One region of the Staphylococcus schleiferi genome, then DNA from elsewhere that is predicted to be linked to it. Evidence: predicted binding sites of a transcription regulator. Region 1 holds the regulator's gene; the other holds the start of a gene.

Region 1 (6,895 bases):
TAAAATAGTAAGCAAACATTTCGTTCAGTGGGCTAAATAAAAGAGGAGTAGACTCAAAATTTAACATGGTATGTATAACATAATAAATATATACTGAAGAGAGTTTGAAGTGACTCAATTGACTTCATTGAGCTTTAAAACACATAAAAAAAGTCAAATTACGTATTCGCGTGTGTGACGTAATTTGACTGGTGTCGTATTTTAAATAAAAGATAGGTATCCTGCTCTACTGTTAAAACATACTAAGATTAGCTGTGAAGAAATTTATGACGATAGATTTCTTCACAGCTATTTTTTATAGTTGTAGAGAGAAGTAGATCGAGTAGACTCTTGGATCTTTGAATCCGCAATTTAAACTGATCAGCTTTACTCTCCTTTTGAAATTCGTTTGAAGTATGTTGGGTTCTTGAAACCGTGTATAGGAAAATGAGATGAAAAAGGCTAAGTAAAGTTCAAAGCTTCTCAATTCTTTAAAGGAGGCTATATTTATCAATTACTTAGGTGTTGATATTAGTAAAAGAAGTAGTGTCGTAGCTCATTATCATAACGATCAATTTCAAAGAGAATTTACCATTCAAAATAATAAAAATGGTTATAATTATTTATTAAAGTATTTGAATGATTTAGACCACCTACAAATCATTTTTGAATCTACTGGTATTTATTCAAGAGGTATGACTCGATTTTGTCGCGTAAATCAAATTAATTATATTGAGATGAACCCGTTAGAAGCTAAATTCAGAACAAGTTCTTTAAGATCATGGAAAACCGATCAAGCTGATGCACATAAACTTGCGCTTTTGGCATTCAATATGAAGGACGCTAAAATTCAACGTCATACTGAAGAAATATATTTTGAGCTTAGAGAACGTGCAAGATTTCATTTAGAAATGGAAAATGATCAAAATAAACTAAAGGTAGAATTAGTTGAAGTGCTTCATCAAACATTTCCAGGCTTAGAAAAGTTATTTAAAAATAGGTACTCTAAGATTGCTTTAAATATAGCTAAAGTATTTCCTCATCCCAATTGTGTTTTCGCATTAACACATGACGAATTAACTCATACCATACTTAATTCAACAGCTAAAGGCATGTCCATTAAAAAAGCTCAAAAGTATACGAATGATTTGATTTCAATAGCACAAAATAGCTTCCCTACAGTTAAACAATCTTCATTTCTCGTAGAGAAATTAAGACATCTATGTGATAAATTACTTAAATCTATGCATGAAAAAGATTTGTTTGATAAAGAGATGATTAAATTAGCTAAGACAACTGATGCGTTTGAAAATATAGTTTCTATTCCTGGGTTAGGAGAATTAACCACTGCTTTACTGATTGGAGAGCTTGGAGATATAACACATTTTGAAACAAACAAACAACTCAATGCGTATGTCGGAATTGATATAAAACGTTATCAATCAGGTAATTCTATGAGCAGAGATACAATTAATAAAAGAGGTAATAAGAAAGCTAGACGTTTATTGTTTCTAATCATCATGAATATCATTAGAGGACGAAATCGTTATAAAAATCATGTTGCAGACTATTACTACAAATTAAGAAAGCAGCCAAATGAGAAACCTCATAAGACTGCAGTCATAGCTAGTGTGAATCGTTTGTTAAAAACCATTCATTATCTTATTACTAACAATCAATTATATGATTATCAAAAAGCACCACACTAATGTAACCATATAATCATATACATCATAACACCTTATTCAAAAAAATTAAATTGAACGGGCTAATTTAGTAATGCTTATTTTAAACATAAAGACTTGACTAATCGTAGGAAAGAGCCTAGGACATAAATAATTCAACTCAAAATTAATAATCAAATCGTTTAAATATAAAAATCCTCAATGAATGTCTAATTGCCTCGAAAATATGACAAGGCAATGACACTTGTGATTTAAGTTAAAGAAATGATAGATTCATTTTCTTTTATACTTTATAATCGTAGTGTTATGATATAAGCACTACGATTATTTAGTTTCTCTGTGTAAAGTATGTTTGTTTAATCTTGGGCAGTATTTCATCATTTCAATACGCTCAGGATTAGTTCGTTTGTTTTTAGTTGTGATATAGTTACGATCACCACATTCAGTACATGCTAAAGTAACGTTTACGCGCATGGGTAGGACCTCCTTTTCAAATTGAAACTATTACGATTTAATATTTTAGCATGTCACTCCATTTTTGCCAACTCTTTTTTACTTTTTTATATTTTAAAGGCTTGCGAATAGGGAAAAGAATGTGCTATGATGTAAAACGTAATAATTACGATTCAAAGGAGTTGTTCATATAAATGGCTAAGAAGTCTAAAATAGCTAAAGAGAAAAAAAGAGAAGAAATGGTCGCTAAATATGCTGAAATTAGAAGAGAATTAAAAGCAAAAGGTGACTATGAAGGTCTTAAAAAATTACCTAGAGACGCATCACCTACACGTTTAACTCGTAGATGTAAAGTTACAGGTCGTCCTCGTGGTGTTATGCGTAAATTTGAAATGTCTCGTATCGCATTTAGAGAACATGCACACAAAGGACAAATCCCTGGTGTTAAAAAATCAAGCTGGTAAAACCGATCTCCCTTTATTTACTTTGTTTCCTAAAGATAGTATATTATCATAGGAATAAATATATAAAGGGGCTTTTTTTATGAAAATTTTTGATTATGAAGATATACAACTCATCCCTAATAAAAGTGTAGTTAAAAGTCGTTCAGAAATCGATACTTCCATTCAATTTGGACCGAAGCGTTTTAAATTACCTGTTGTCCCAGCAAATATGCAAACCGTGATGAATGAATCATTGGCAGAGTGGTTTGCTCAAAATGATTACTTCTATATTATGCATAGATTTGACGAAGCAGCACGTTTACCATTCGTTAAAAGAATGCATGAAAAAGGCTACTTTGCATCAATTTCAGTAGGTGTAAAACAAGGTGAATTTGATTTTATCAATCAATTAAAAGCAGAAGGTCTTTCTCCTGAGTATATTACAATCGATATTGCACACGGTCATTCAGATCAAGTTATTGAAATGATTCAGCATATTAAAAAACAATTACCGAATGTATTTGTTATCGCAGGGAATGTGGGTACCCCTGAAGGCGTAAGAGAACTTGAAAATGCGGGTGCAGATGCTACAAAAGTAGGTATCGGTCCAGGTCGCGTGTGTATCACTAAAATTAAAACTGGTTTTGGTACCGGTGGATGGCAACTGGCAGCGGTGAATCACTGTAGTAAAGCGGCGCGTAAACCGATTATTGCAGACGGTGGTATTCGAACACATGGTGATATCGCAAAATCAATCCGTTTTGGTGCTTCAATGGTAATGATAGGGTCATTATTTGCTGCCCATGAAGAATCACCAGGAGAAACGGTTGAAATAGATGGTAAAACTTACAAGGAATACTTCGGTAGTGCATCAGAATTTCAAAAAGGTGAACGTAAAAATGTTGAGGGTAAAAAAATGTTTGTCGAACATAAAGGTGCATTAAAAGATACCCTCACTGAAATGAAAGAAGACTTACAAAGTTCGATTTCATATGCAGGTGGCAAAGACATTGATGCGCTCAGAAAGGTAGACTACGTCATCGTTCGTAATTCTATTTTTAATGGTGACAGAGATTAAAGGAGCTGTTGATCATCCGTAAATTCCTTTTGTTTTTTCTTATAGGATTGTTAATCATTCTTTTTGTCCCCATTCAACCGAGTACGGTAATATCTGATTTTGTGAAGCCAGCGAATGAAAAAATTGATCAATTTGTCGATGGTGAAACAAATGAAACGACGTTAAAAACGCCAGAACAGCAAGTTTTTGCGATGAGGAATATTCAAATGAATATGACTAAAAAGCAAGTTGAAGCAAAACTTGGGCAACCAGTATCCAAAATAGGAAACGAATATGGTACACGTTGGTATGTCTACCATCATGATTTTAACGAATTTGTCATGGTCAGTTTTATCAATGATAAAGTACACGGGTTGTATACGAATCAAAATATGATTACTTCTAAAAATGGGATTAAATATGGAAGCCCTAAAGATTTTGTCCGTGATAAACTCGGAACACCTGTAGAGGAAATTAAAAAAGGTCATACGATTTATAAAAAAGAGCAACAAGATTATGATATTTTTGATAAAAATGGCATCTACACAACTGCTTTCTATGATAAATATGACAACAATCGACTCATGGGATTGATGCAAATCAGTCATACGATGGAGAATAAATTAAATGCGCAGTACGCTGCCCCTTCAAAATATTTGAGTGATAGTTTTGAAAAAGGTGATTATGTCTTGTTAAATGCTACAAGAGTTCAAAAAGGCTTAAAACCATTAGCTTATTCTGATTCTCTTGCGCAAACAGCAAGAAAGCATAGTACTGATATGGCAAAAAATCATTACTTTGATCATAATGATTTAAGCGGTAAAACACCATTTGATCGTATTAAAGCTGATGGACATCAATATCAAGTTGCTGCAGAAAACTTAGCATATGGTCAAACGAGTCCTATATATGCCCATCATGGACTTATGAATTCTAAAGGACATCGTAAAAATATATTGAATAGAAGTGTGAAAACAATAGGTATTGGTGTTGATTTTAATTCAGACCGTCAACCATTTTTCACAGAAAACTATATCGGTTAATGTTTGATGCTGAGATAAAGGGGAATAGCTTCTTTGGAAGTGATTAACAGTGAATATGATTTGGAGAAAAGAAATTAATCAACAAAATCAACCTCCTTTAAATCAATCGGAAGATATTTTAGATCGTATTAAAAAATTACTCAATAAAAAATAAAAAAATAAAGCGAGCGACTAATGAATGTGCTTCATTAAGTCGCTTGCTTTTTTTAGAAGGAGTGATCAAATGTCATTTTTACATTTCTCTGAATAAGCCAATCACTTTTCCGAGTACAGTGACATTATCTAAATAAATAGGTTCTAAACTACTGTTTTCTGGTTGAAGACGGTATCTATTTTTTTCTTTATAAAATCTTTTTACTGTAGCCTCGTCTTCATCAGTCATAGCTACAATGATGTCACCATTTTCAGCGATAGATTGGCTTCTAACGATAACTTTATCTCCGTCTAATATACCAGCTTCAATCATACTCTCTCCTATAACATTTAGGATGAATATTTGGCCGTTATGTGTTGAAGTGAAATGTTCTGGTAATGGGTAGTATTCTTCAACGTTCTCAATAGCAGAAATAGGTGTCCCTGCAGTAACCTTACCAATGACAGGCACATAGATCGTTTCTTCCATATTCACAGGTTCTCCCATGAGTTCATTCACAATTTCTATGGCACGAGGCTTAGTGGGGTCTCGTCTAATATACCCTTTTTCTTCTAATCTAGATAAATGACCGTGCACAGTTGAACTTGAAGCTAAACCAACTGCTTCACCGATTTCTCGAACACTCGGTGGATACCCTTTTGTTTGCACGACATGCTTTATAAATTCAAATATTTCGCTTTGTCTCTTTGTGAGCTCTCTCATTTCGCACACTCCTTCTTCGCTTGGTTTGAAATTAGTATAACATATTGATGAAATAATCACAAACGTTTGTTCGTTTTGATGTTGACATAGAACATTTGTTCTGTTAGAGTATTAATACAAACAAACGTTCTAGGAGTGATAGCAATGATTCATGTTAAAATTTCAGAAATATACCTGTTCTTAGCGGTATTTATCATATCTATACTACTTTTCTTTACATTCTTTGTATTAGCAAGCGATAGTAGCCATACAGAACAAACGTACGAAATGACAGATCATCAATTGAAAACAAACCAAACAGAAAAAGTTCAAAAACACGAACACATCGATACGAATCAGCCAGCCATTGCGACAACACTTGGTCGTTAATCAAAATCAACTTTTTCTGCGTACGAAATACTTTTAACCTCCATTTTTACTTCCATTTCTTTTCCAATTAGACATCCCATATATTATGACACATCGAAGTTTTCAGTCTCATTTGAACCTCGAGTCAAAATATGCTCGAGGTCAGTTAGACTGGTAGACGAACTATTGATAAAGTCTATAAAAGAAAAAGACAACCTTCTTTTGAATTAGCTATTTTAATTTTTTAATAAATTGTACCTTTCTATATGCCTATTTTTTCACAAGATAAGAAAGATTTGACTATAAAACGGACGCTATTCCGCTTAAATTGTAATATAAGTCCAAGTGTTTGGTTTTATCCACTATATCTGTTATATTTTTGAAAAGAAAATGACGGAGGGAATTGATGATGTTTACTCAAGAAAAATTGAATCGAATCAATGAATTAGCTAATAAGAAAAAGCAAGAGGGTTTAACAGAAAGTGAAGCAAAAGAGCAATCACAATTGAGAAGTGAATATTTAGAAATGTTCAGAAGTAGCTTCAAAAGCCAAATTGAGAACACTAAAGTGATTGATCCAGAAGGTAATGATGTTACACCTGAAAAACTTAAAGAAATCCAAAAGAAAAATCATTTACGTAACTAATCTAAAATTAGTTTATATTTGCTGATTGGCATGCTGATTTATTAGGCTTTATACTACCATTTCGGTTATAATGAAAATATGATGAGCATTCGAAAGGAAGGAAGTAATAATATGACAGAAACAAAAGATCAACTTGCGATTAATACATTACGTGGTTTAAGTATTGACGCCATTGAAAAAGCAAATTCAGGACACCCTGGATTACCAATGGGTGCAGCACCTATGGCTTATACTTTATGGACACGTCATTTGAATTTCAACCCTAATTCAAATGAATATTTTAACAGAGACCGTTTCATTTTATCAGCGGGTCATGGTTCAGCATTATTGTACAGCTTACTCCATGTTTCAGGAAGCTTAGAATTAGAAGAGCTTAAACAATTCA
Region 2 (6,895 bases), 570 kb from region 1:
TGAGTTCAACAACGAAAAGATTGAAATTGAAATCAATCCTGATGACATTTCCGTTGATACTTTCCGTGCTTCTGGTGCCGGCGGACAACATATTAATAAAACAGAGTCTGCCATTCGTATTACGCACCATCCAACTGGTATTGTGGTGAACAACCAAAATGAGCGTTCACAAATTAAAAACAGAGAAGCTGCGATGAAGATGTTAAAAGCAAAGCTTTATCAACTTGAGCTCGAACAAAAAGAGCAAGAGTTAGCGGCTATTCGTGGTGAACAAAAAGAAATTGGATGGGGAAGCCAAATTAGATCCTATGTATTCCATCCGTATTCCATGGTAAAAGATCATCGAACAAATGAAGAAACAGGCAATGTCAATGCAGTGATGGATGGCGATATTAGTCCATTTATTGAGGCTTATTTAAGACATCTCATGCATTAAGTTGTATCAAAATAGGAACGAAAAATGAACCCTATGATATTAGGATTCATCTTCGTTCCTTTTTTATACATGTTTTTCAAATTAAAAATGAAGAACCTTTATAACTTCAAAAATCGCATTTTTATTATTTTTAGACTGTATAAAAGACCAAAGAAAAAAGCAATGCCACTTTTCAATAGTGAAATTGCTTAATAGATTGCGTACCGAGTCGAGACTCCCGAGGCATAGAGTCGAAACCGAAAATCCATTTTGGCTTCTTATGAGCTACAATAAAAGCCAAAATTAGTTGAGGTAAGGCGCCTGGGAAAGCGAGACTCGAAGAAGCAATCGGAAGTTTGCGACTTAATTATTATAGACACATAACCACCATATAAAGTGTACAGCCATTAAATGCTAAAAAAACTGATATTGATGGTGCGTCGGCTCGTTTGTTTTTTAAACTTTATGACTTCGCGTAAAGAATTATTTTAAATTGTATTCATTTTTGTTAAATATCAGTGAAAGCTGTAAAAACAAGTGAAAAATTCAATATAAATGTGTTAATATAATCAACAAATAGCTTGCATGCGCTTAATTGATTTTAGAGGAGGTTGGCTATGGGCGTCCATCAATATTTTAAAAGATTATCAGATTTAGAAAAATTAATTCGTTTACCGGGAAAATTTAAGTATTTTGAGCATAATGTAGCGGCACATTCATTTAAAGTAACAAAAATCGCCCAATATTTAGGCACTGTTGAAGAGTATCATGGGAAAACAGTGGATTGGAAAAGTTTATACGAAAAGGCATTAAATCATGACTTTGCAGAGGTTTTTACTGGTGATATTAAAACACCTGTCAAGTATGCAAGCGGTGAGTTAAAAAAACTCTTTTCACAAGTTGAGGAAGAAATGGTTGATACTTTTATTAAGGAAGAGATTCCAGAAAAGTATCAAGATATATATCGACGTCGATTACAGGAAGGGAAAGATGATTCTCTAGAAGGACAAATTTTATCAGTAGCTGATAAAATTGACTTACTGTATGAAACGTTTGGAGAAATTCAAAAAAGAAATCCTGAACCGCTATTTTTCGAAATTTACGAAATGAGTCTCGAAACCATCATGCAATTTGATCATTTGTACTCAGTTCAAGATTTCATAGAGCATATTATTCCTGAAATGTTAACAGAAAGATTTATCCCTAAAACGGAATTAAGAGAAACAACAATGCATATCCTTAATAAAAGAAAGATGTGATTGGATTGATCTGGTATATATTAGCCGCATTTTTTCCATGTGTACTTGTTGTTCTTTTCAGTACGGTAACGAGAAGTAAATGGATAGGGACTCTCATTACTCTTGTAGTTATAGGGGCTTCAGTCTACAAAGGCTTCTTTCATAATGAATGGATTATTTTCTTAGATGTTGTCTCATTGCTAGCAGGATATCTCATTATGGATTACTTAGAGAAAAACCGGACTGAGCATGATGATGACAGTGGAATATAACATTTAAGAATATTTACATTACAAATGTTATATTTAGAATGATTATAAAAATAAATATTTTTCACCAGGAGTGAATCTGAAAAGCAAGACATGGCAATCAGATACGCTCCTTTTTGACATGTTAAAACATCGCGCAAGCACAATCACGTGTTACGAACAAATGTTTGTATTTTTTAATTGTATTCTGTTAAAATATGAGTATTAAGTTGATAGGAGGCGAACAGGGATGGAGCATCATGATTTTAAAATTGCTTCAAAATTTGATCCACAAGGTGATCAACCTAAAGCAATAGAGGCGCTTGTGAAAGGGATTAAGGAAGGCAAGCGCCATCAAACATTGTTAGGGGCTACTGGAACAGGTAAAACCTTTACAATGAGTAATGTGATAAAAGAAGTAGGGAAACCAACATTAATTATTGCTCACAATAAAACGCTCGCAGGACAACTCTACAGTGAATTTAAAGCCTTCTTTCCTGAAAACAGAGTAGAGTATTTTGTGAGTTATTATGATTATTACCAACCTGAGGCGTATGTTCCATCTACTGACACATTTATAGAAAAAGACGCATCTATTAATGACGAAATTGATCAACTGCGTCACTCTGCAACAAGTGCGTTATTTGAGAGAGATGATGTCATTATTATTGCAAGTGTAAGCTGTATTTATGGTTTAGGGAATCCGGATGAATATCGTGACTTGGTAGTAAGTATTCGTGTCGGAATGGAAATGGATCGCAGTGATTTATTGAGAAAGCTTGTTGATGTGCAGTATACACGTAACGATATCGATTTTAAACGGGGAACTTTCAGAGTGCGTGGAGACGTTGTTGAGATTTTCCCAGCTTCACGTGATGAATTATGTATTCGGGTTGAATTTTTTGGTGATGAGATTGATCGAATTAGCGAGATTAATTATTTAACTGGGGAAGTTCTTAAAGAACGAGAACATTTTGCGTTATTCCCTGCATCACACTTCGTAACACGTGAAGAAAAAATGAAAATTGCAATCGAAAGAATTGAAAAAGAACTTGAAACACAACTTGAACATTTAAGAAGTGAAAACAAACTTTTAGAGGCACAACGTTTAGAACAACGTACAAATTATGATTTAGAAATGATGCGAGAAATGGGATTCACTTCAGGGATCGAAAATTACTCGGTTCATTTAACATTAAGACCTTTAGGTTCGACGCCGTATACGTTGCTAGACTATTTCGGTGACGATTGGTTAGTGATGATTGATGAATCACATGTGACTTTACCACAAATCCGGGGTATGTATAATGGTGACCAAGCACGTAAAAAGGTACTGGTTGAGCATGGTTTTCGTTTACCAAGTGCGTTAGACAATAGACCTTTGAAATTTGAAGAATTTGAAGAAAAAACGAAGCAACTCGTATATGTTTCAGCAACACCAGGACCTTACGAACTTGAACATACTAACGAAATGGTGGAACAAATTATTCGACCAACAGGCTTACTAGATCCTAAAATTGAAGTACGACCTACGAAAAACCAAATCGACGACCTGTTAAGTGAGATTCAAGAACGCACAGAGCGTAATGAACGTGTCTTAATTACGACCTTAACGAAAAAAATGAGTGAAGACTTAACCACATATCTTAAAGAAGCAGGTGTCAAAGTTAATTATCTCCACTCAGAAATTAAAACGCTTGAACGTATAGAAATCATTCGAGATTTAAGAATGGGAACATTTGATGTATTAATTGGTATCAACTTGTTGCGTGAAGGTTTAGATATACCAGAAGTTTCTTTAGTTGTGATTTTAGATGCTGATAAAGAGGGCTTTTTACGTTCTGAACGTTCCCTTATTCAAACGATTGGTCGTGCAGCCCGAAATGACAAAGGTGAAGTTATCATGTATGCGGATAAAATCACTGACTCTATGCAAGTCGCAATCGATGAAACCGAACGACGTCGTGAAATTCAAATGGCTTACAATGAGGCGCACGGCATAGTGCCTCAAACAATTAATAAGCAAATTCATGATGTGATTAGTGCGACTGTGGAATCTGATGAGACAAATGAAGATGCACGTACAGAAGTGCCGAAGAAAATGACGAAAAAAGAGCGTCAAAAAACGATAGAAAATGTCGAAAAAGAAATGAAAGAAGCAGCAAAAGCACTGGATTTCGAAAAAGCAACAGAATTAAGAGATTTATTATTCGAATTAAAATCAGAAGGGTGAAAAGCATGAAAGAACCGTCGATTGTTGTGAAAGGGGCACGCGCCCATAATTTAAAAAATGTTGATATTGAATTACCTAAACAAAAATTGATAGTGATGACGGGTTTATCTGGATCAGGTAAATCCTCATTGGCTTTTGATACGATTTATGCTGAGGGGCAACGTCGATACGTCGAATCATTAAGTGCATATGCACGTCAATTTTTAGGTCAAATGGACAAGCCTGATGTGGATACAATAGAAGGCTTGTCACCTGCAATATCAATAGACCAAAAAACAACGAGTAAAAATCCACGTTCTACAGTAGCTACGGTAACTGAAATTTATGATTATATTCGTTTGCTATATGCACGTATCGGCAAACCTTATTGTCCAATTCATGGTATTGAGATACAATCACAGACTGTACAACAAATGACGGATAGAATTATGGCGTTAGAAGAACGGACAAAGATCCAATTAATGGCACCTGTCGTTAATCATCGTAAAGGAACGCACGAAAAATTATTGAATGATATTAGTAAAAAGGGATATGTGCGTGTCCGCGTTGATGGCGAGATAATGGACGTGACACAAGTGCCAGAACTTGATAAAAATAAAAATCACACCATTGAAATTGTTGTCGATCGTTTAGTAGTCAAAGCAGGTATTGAAACGCGTCTGGCTGATTCAATTGAAACCGTATTAGAACTTGCAGATGGTCGTCTTGTTGTCGATGTCATTGACGGAGACCAACTTGAGTTTTCTGAAAAACATGCATGTCCAATATGTGGTTTTTCGATTGGTGAGCTAGAGCCAAGAATGTTCAGTTTTAACAGTCCATTTGGTGCATGTCCGACTTGTGATGGTTTAGGAACTAAATTAACCGTTGATATTGATTTAGTTGTTCCTGACAAAGACAAATCCCTTAATGAAGGGGCGATTGTCCCATGGGAGCCAACGAGTTCAGATTTTTATCCAACGTTATTAAAACGTGTGTGTGAAGTTTATAAAATCAATATGGATAAACCTTATAAAAAATTAACTGATCGACAAAAAAGCATTATTTTGCATGGTTCCGGAGATAAAGAAATTACTTTCTCATTCCAATCGAAAAATGGACAACAGCGTACACGTACGATGCCGTTTGAAGGGGTCATTCCGAATATTGAGCGCCGTTACCATGAATCGCCTTCAGAATATGTCCGTGAAATGATGCAAAAATATATGGCAGAACAACCTTGTGAAACGTGTCATGGACAAAGATTAAGTCGAGAAGCACTTTCAGTTTATGTTGCTGGAAAAAATATTGGTGAAGTCGTTGAACAATCTATAAAAGAAGCGCTTGATTACTATGAAAATATCGAATTATCAGATCAAGATGCCCAAATTGCGCGTTTAATTTTAAAAGAGATTACATCTCGTTTATCCTTTTTGAATAACGTAGGTTTGGATTATTTAACGTTGAATCGTGCATCAGGTACACTGTCAGGAGGAGAAGCGCAACGTATCCGTTTGGCAACTCAAATCGGTTCACGTCTTTCTGGTGTCCTTTATGTACTTGATGAACCTTCGATTGGTTTGCATCAGCGTGATAACGATCGTCTCATCAATACGCTAAAAGAAATGCGCGATTTAGGAAATACATTAATTGTTGTCGAACATGATGAAGATACCATGATTGAAGCGGACTATCTTGTCGATATCGGACCAGGTGCAGGTGATCATGGAGGTCATGTTGTTTCTAGTGGTACACCTAAACAGGTGATGCGAGATAAAAAATCACTGACAGGTCAATATTTGAGTGGTAAAAAGTTTATTCCTGTTCCTGAACATCGTCGAGAAAAAACCGACCGTAAGATTTCAGTGAAAGGCGCGAGAAGTAACAACCTTAAAGGTGTAGATGTTGATTTTCCGTTGTCAGTGATGAATGTGGTAACTGGGGTTTCAGGTTCTGGAAAAAGTTCGCTTGTTAATGAAGTATTGTATAAATCTCTTGCTAAAGCGATCAATAAATCAAAAGTGAGACCTGGTGCACATGATGAAATTACAGGTATAGAAGAGATTGATAAAATTATAGATATTGATCAGTCACCTATCGGTCGTACGCCAAGATCTAATCCAGCCACATATACAGGTGTTTTTGATGATATACGAGATGTTTTTGCCTCAACGAACGAAGCAAAGGTACGAGGTTATCAAAAAGGACGTTTTAGCTTTAATGTGAAAGGCGGACGTTGTGAAGCATGTAAAGGTGACGGTATTATCAAAATTGAAATGCATTTCTTACCAGATGTTTATGTACCTTGTGAAGTATGTGGAGGGAAACGTTATAATCGCGAAACTTTAGAAGTCACATATAAAGGTAAAAACATTTCTGATGTTTTAGAGATGACAGTTGAAGACGCAGTCCATTTCTTTGAAAATATCCCTAAAATCAAACGTAAATTACAGACGCTTGTGGATGTAGGTTTAGGTTATATTACGTTGGGTCAACCAGCAACAACACTATCGGGTGGTGAAGCACAACGTGTGAAACTCGCATCTGAATTGCATAAACGTTCAACTGGACGTTCAATTTATATTTTAGATGAGCCAACAACAGGTTTACATGTTGACGATATTAGCCGATTATTAAAAGTTTTAAATCGACTTGTTGACAATGGTGATACAGTCGTTATTATTGAACATAACCTTGATGTCATTAAAACTGCTGACCATTTAATTGACTTAGGGCCAGAAGGTGGTGACGGTGGCGGGACAATCTTAGCAACAGGAACACC

Evidence for each region. The regulator LexA, encoded in region 1, represses DNA repair genes until DNA is damaged. The targets are predictions, from matches to a motif close to CGAACATATGTTCG.
Region 2: a site for LexA is predicted at 2,079-2,092, ahead of uvrB (excinuclease ABC subunit UvrB). Genes of this name have one in related genera too.

The regions. Positions count from the first base shown of each region.
Region 1 covers NZ_CP094712.1:1,498,781-1,505,675, reverse strand. Annotated here, with positions in the region: gene MUA40_RS07085 (IS110 family RNA-guided transposase) at 489-1,688, shown strand; gene rpmG (50S ribosomal protein L33) at 1,989-2,138, opposite strand; gene rpsN (30S ribosomal protein S14) at 2,312-2,581, shown strand; gene guaC (GMP reductase) at 2,661-3,638, shown strand; gene MUA40_RS07065 (CAP domain-containing protein) at 3,644-4,660, shown strand; gene lexA (transcriptional repressor LexA) at 4,893-5,516, opposite strand; gene sosA (DNA damage-induced cell division inhibitor SosA) at 5,661-5,885, shown strand; gene MUA40_RS07050 (DUF896 domain-containing protein) at 6,274-6,510, shown strand; gene tkt (transketolase) at 6,622-6,895, shown strand, end outside.
Region 2 covers NZ_CP094712.1:2,070,071-2,076,965, reverse strand. Annotated here, with positions in the region: one part of gene prfB (peptide chain release factor 2) at 1-436, shown strand, start outside; gene MUA40_RS09810 (YfbR-like 5'-deoxynucleotidase) at 1,033-1,674, shown strand; gene MUA40_RS09805 (CsbA family protein) at 1,680-1,925, shown strand; gene uvrB (excinuclease ABC subunit UvrB) at 2,152-4,134, shown strand; gene uvrA (excinuclease ABC subunit UvrA) at 4,140-6,895, shown strand, end outside.